Regions from separate parts of the Micromonospora sp. NPDC047738 genome, predicted to be linked through region 2. Evidence: riboswitches for the same ligand, from Rfam matches in the RefSeq annotation. Region 2 holds a riboswitch; the other holds the start of a gene.
The links. A riboswitch is a leader RNA that binds a small molecule or an ion and turns the genes downstream of it on or off. The one in region 2 is predicted to bind ZMP and ZTP.

Region 1: another riboswitch for ZMP and ZTP. It lies ahead of ABZ783_RS09790 (glycine hydroxymethyltransferase); the one in region 2 lies ahead of ABZ783_RS16805 (metallophosphoesterase).

Annotation. Positions count from the first base shown of each region.
Region 1 is NZ_JBEYSO010000004.1:342,328-344,520, forward strand. It holds gene ABZ783_RS09780 (S8 family serine peptidase) at 1-336, shown strand, start outside; gene ABZ783_RS09785 (hemerythrin domain-containing protein) at 454-954, shown strand; ZMP/ZTP riboswitch at 1,158-1,246, shown strand; gene ABZ783_RS09790 (glycine hydroxymethyltransferase) at 1,265-2,193, shown strand, end outside.
Region 2 is NZ_JBEYSO010000009.1:67,956-70,148, reverse strand. It holds gene ABZ783_RS16815 (acyl-CoA dehydrogenase family protein) at 1-497, opposite strand, end outside; gene ABZ783_RS16810 (hypothetical protein) at 605-1,063, shown strand; ZMP/ZTP riboswitch at 1,107-1,184, shown strand; gene ABZ783_RS16805 (metallophosphoesterase) at 1,205-2,095, shown strand; gene ABZ783_RS16800 (thymidine kinase) at 2,107-2,193, opposite strand, start outside.

The DNA.
Region 1 (2,193 bases), on a different contig from region 2:
TCGACCGTTGGACGACTGAACGCCCAGGGCAACATGGTCAACGGGTGGGGTTACAAGCAGGGCACCTCGATGTCCGGCCCGCACGCCACCGGTGTCGCGGCGCTGGCGCTGTCGGCGCACCCGGGCATGACCCCGGGCCAGCTGTCCGCGTTCCTGGAGCGTACGGCGGTGGCGCAGTCCTGCCCGGCGGGCGTCTACGACCCGGTGCCGAACTGGCCGGTGCCGATTCCGCCGGCCACGTGGCCGCACAACATCGGCCCGTCGTACTGCTCCGGCGGTGCGCGGAACGGGTTCTACGGCGCCGGCATGGTCGACGCGTTCAACGTGGTCAAGTAACACCCGCACCACCAGCGACGGGGTCCGGCGTTCCCACGCCGGGCCCCGTCCTGCTGTTTGCGCTGTTCCGGGCGGGGGTACCGGGGGCGGCATCCGCCGACTCGAGGAGGTCACCCGGTGTCCACCGATGCCATCGTCCGGCTGAAAGAGGACCACAAGGAGATGCGCCGCCTGTTCAAGGCGTTCCAGGACGCCGAGGAGGGGCCGGCGAGCGAACGGCAGCAGCTGGTCCGGCAGATCATCGAGGCGCTGACCGTGCACACCTACCTGGAGAACGAGGTGATGTACCCGGAGGTCCGCAAGCTGGTGCCCGACGTCGAGGACGACATCCTCGAGTCGTACGAGGAGCACCACGTGGCGGACGTGCTCTGCTTCGAGCTCTTCTCCATGGATGCCGAGGACGAGCGGTACACCGCCAAGACGACGGTGCTGATCGAGAACGTCCTGCACCACGTCCAGGAGGAAGAGGAAGAGTGGTTCCCGAAGGTGCGCGCGGCGCTCGGGCGGAACCAGCTGCAGGAGATCGGCGCGCGCATGATCGAACTGCGCCCGAAGGCGCCGAAGACCCCCACCGCCCCGAAGGCGCTCAAGAAGTCACTGGACGCGGTGACGGCCTGAGCGACCCCCGACGCCACGCGGGACCGGTGGGCCGGGTCCCGCGTCATGATCGCCCCGCCCGCGACGAAGGGCAGCCAGCGTCCAGCCCCACCCCGGCCCGCCAGGGTGAACGCCGATCTCGGCTGCCGGCCGGTGCTGGCCGGCACGAACTGCCCGAGCGGCCGGAGGTGGACCGGGCCGGCCCGGGCGGACCCGGTAGGATCGGCGCGGGCCGTGACTGGCGCGTGGGATGGAGCACCATCGGGGAGCGGTCCCGTCACGAGGACGCACGCCGAGCGCCTGGGCCTTCCGCACGTCATCAGGAGGTCGCATGTCGCTGAACGCCGAATCCACCGCCTTCCGCAGCGCGCTGGAGGTGATCCGCGCCGTCGAGCCGCGGGTGGCGGACGCCATCGGGGCGGAGCTGGCCGACCAGCGCGAGTCGCTCAAGCTCATCGCCAGCGAGAACTACGCCTCCCCCGCCACCCTGCTGGCCATGGGCAACTGGTTCAGCGACAAATACGCCGAGGGCACCGTCGGCCGCCGCTTCTACGCGGGCTGCCAGAACGTGGACACCGTCGAGGCACTCGCCGCCGAGCACGCCCGGGAGCTGTTCGGTGCGGCCCACGCGTACGTGCAGCCGCACTCCGGCATCGACGCCAACCTGGTCGCCTTCTGGGCGATCCTGGCCGACCGCGTGGAGTCCCCGGCCCTGAAGAAGGCCCAGGTACGCCAGGTCAACGAGCTGACCGAGGCGGACTGGTTCGCGCTGCGCCGGGAGCTGGGCAACCAGCGGATGCTCGGCATGTCGCTGGACGCCGGCGGGCACCTGACCCACGGCTTCCGGCCGAACATCTCCGGCAAGATGTTCGACCAGCGCAGCTACGGCACCGACCCGGCCACTGGGCTGGTCGACTACGACAAGGTCGCCGAGGCGGCGCGGGAGTTCAAGCCTCTGATCCTGGTCGCCGGCTACTCGGCGTACCCCCGGAAGGTCAACTTCCGGATCATGCGGGAGATCGCCGACGAGGTCGGCGCCACCTTCATGGTCGACATGGCGCACTTCGCCGGCCTGGTCGCGGGCAAGGTCTTCACCGGCGACTTCGACCCGGTGCCGCACGCGCACATCGTCACCACCACCACCCACAAGTCGCTGCGCGGCCCGCGCGGCGGCATGGTGCTCTGCGGCCCGGAGCTGGCCGACCAGGTCGACCGCGGCTGCCCGATGGTGCTCGGCGGCCCGCTGCCGCACGTGATGGC
Region 2 (2,193 bases):
GTGGAGATGAGCCGGGGCAGCCAGGCCTCCCGCACAGCCCCGTCGACCTCGGGGAGGCTGAGCAGCGCGGCGGCGCCGTCGGCCATGGCGACCGGGCAGGAGAAGGTGGCCGACTCCGGGGCGTACAGGTGCAGCAGGGCGTGCTGGACGACGCGGGCGGCGGCCCCCCAGGTGCCCCGCGCGGACTCCAGATAGGGCAGCGCGACCACGGCGTGCCGGGCGGCGGCGGCGCGCTGGGCCTGCCAGCCGGTCGAGGTGTCGATCCGGTCGACGCGGGCGCCCCAGGGGTCGTACCGGACCAGGGTGGGCGGGTGCGCCTCGGCGTCGGCGTGCGCGGCCCGCAGCGGCCCAACAACGTCGGCGGCCAGGTCGGCCAGCCGGCCCTTCGCGGCGGCGTGCCCGGCCGGGCCGAGGTGCCGCTCCAGCCAGGACCGCAGCAGCGGGTCCCCGCTGTACGGGTCGTCGGGGGTCGGTGCCGGCTGCACGTAGCGGGTCATGCTCACTCCTTCGAGGGGTGTGGGCCGACGGTAGACGATGCCGCCACCGACGCGACAGGGTCAATGTGGCTGCGCGGTGACGTAACGGGCACATACGGTCGATCCCGATGGGCAAGGAGCAGGCGTGGAGCCGGCCGGCCCGGCCCCGCCGGCCGGTCCGCAGCGGTCTGGTGCTGGCCGGCCTCGGACTGGGCCTGTGCCTGATCGGCGTGGCCGGTCTGGGCGTCTGGAACGTGCAGATGATGCTGCAGGCCAACGGCCCGGTCCGGGACACCGCCGACGCGTTCCTGCGGGAGGTGGCGTCGGGAGACACCGACAAGGCTTACCAGAAGCTGTGCCGGGACGCGCGTAGCCGGTGGAGCGCGGTCGGCTTCGGCAGCTGGGTGCGCACCCCGCCGCAGATCAGCGGCTACGAGATCACCGACGTGTCGGTGGCCACCGAACGCGGCATCCCGCGCGCCACGGTGAAGGCGCGGCTGACCCGCGACGGCGGCGCCAGCGAGGAGCGCAGCCTGCGGGTGGTGCAGGAGGACGGCAAGTGGCGGGTGTGCGGGGACCCGTTCTGACGCCGCAGCCGGGGACGACACGGTGGGCGGCGGTGCCCTATGGTGTCGGCACCACGACTGGCGAAGGTGGGTCACCACCGGGGAGTGCGGATCGGGGGCGTCGACCGCCTGGGTGCCCTCATCAACGAGATGAGGAAGCACATGCCCATCGCCTCGGCCGGTCGTCATCGGATCCTGCACCTGTCTGACACCCACGTCACGGCGAGCGGCGTCGACGAGGACGGCGTGGATGCCCTGGCCGCCCTCGATCGCATCCTCCACGACGCGCGTTTCGTGCCAGGCATCGACCTGGTGGTCGTGAGCGGGGACATCGCCGACGACGGGTCCGTCGCCGGCTGTGCCGCCGTGCGGGCGAGGGTCGGCCACTTCGCACGGGACAGGGGGATCCCGCACGTCTACTGCCCCGGCAACCACGACACCCGCGAGTCGTTCGCGAAGGTGCTGGGCACCGGTCACCTGGCCGCGGACGGCACCGACATGGGTGAGCCAGCCGACCTGGGGTCCGACGAGCGGGCGGCCGTGAGCGTGATCCGCGGGCTGCGGGTGATCACGCTGGACAGCCTGGTGCCCGGGGCGGTGCACGGCGTGGTCGGTGCCGAGCAATTGCGCTGGCTGCGGTCAGTGCTGGCCCGGCCCGCCGAGGCGGGCACGGTCGTCGTGCTGCACCACCCGCCGATCGCGCTGCACTCGTCGCCGCTGATGGGCTCGGTCAACCTGCGCAACGCCGAGCAGTTCGCCGCGGCCGTTGCCGGTGGCGACGTGCGGGCAGTTCTCTGCGGGCACTACCACCTGCAGCTGTCCGGGTCGTTGGACGGCATTCCGGTGTGGGTCACACCCGGCGTGGTCACCCGCATCGACCTCACCGCCCCGCCGCGGCTGGAGCGGGCCGTCACGGGCGCCGGCGCGTCGGTCGTCGACCTCGGCGGCCCGTTCTCGCCGATGTGCCACACCCTCCACGCTCGCGACCCGCGGGCGGGACAGCAGGTCTACCTCGTCGACGCCGTGTCGGGCGTGGACGTGCCGACGGAGTGACGGCCGAGCGCTCAGGCGCGCGGGCCGAGGTCCCCGGAGCGGTAGTGCCGGCGGCAGAGCACCTGGTAGCGCACGTCGGCGTCGTCCACGGTGTCGCC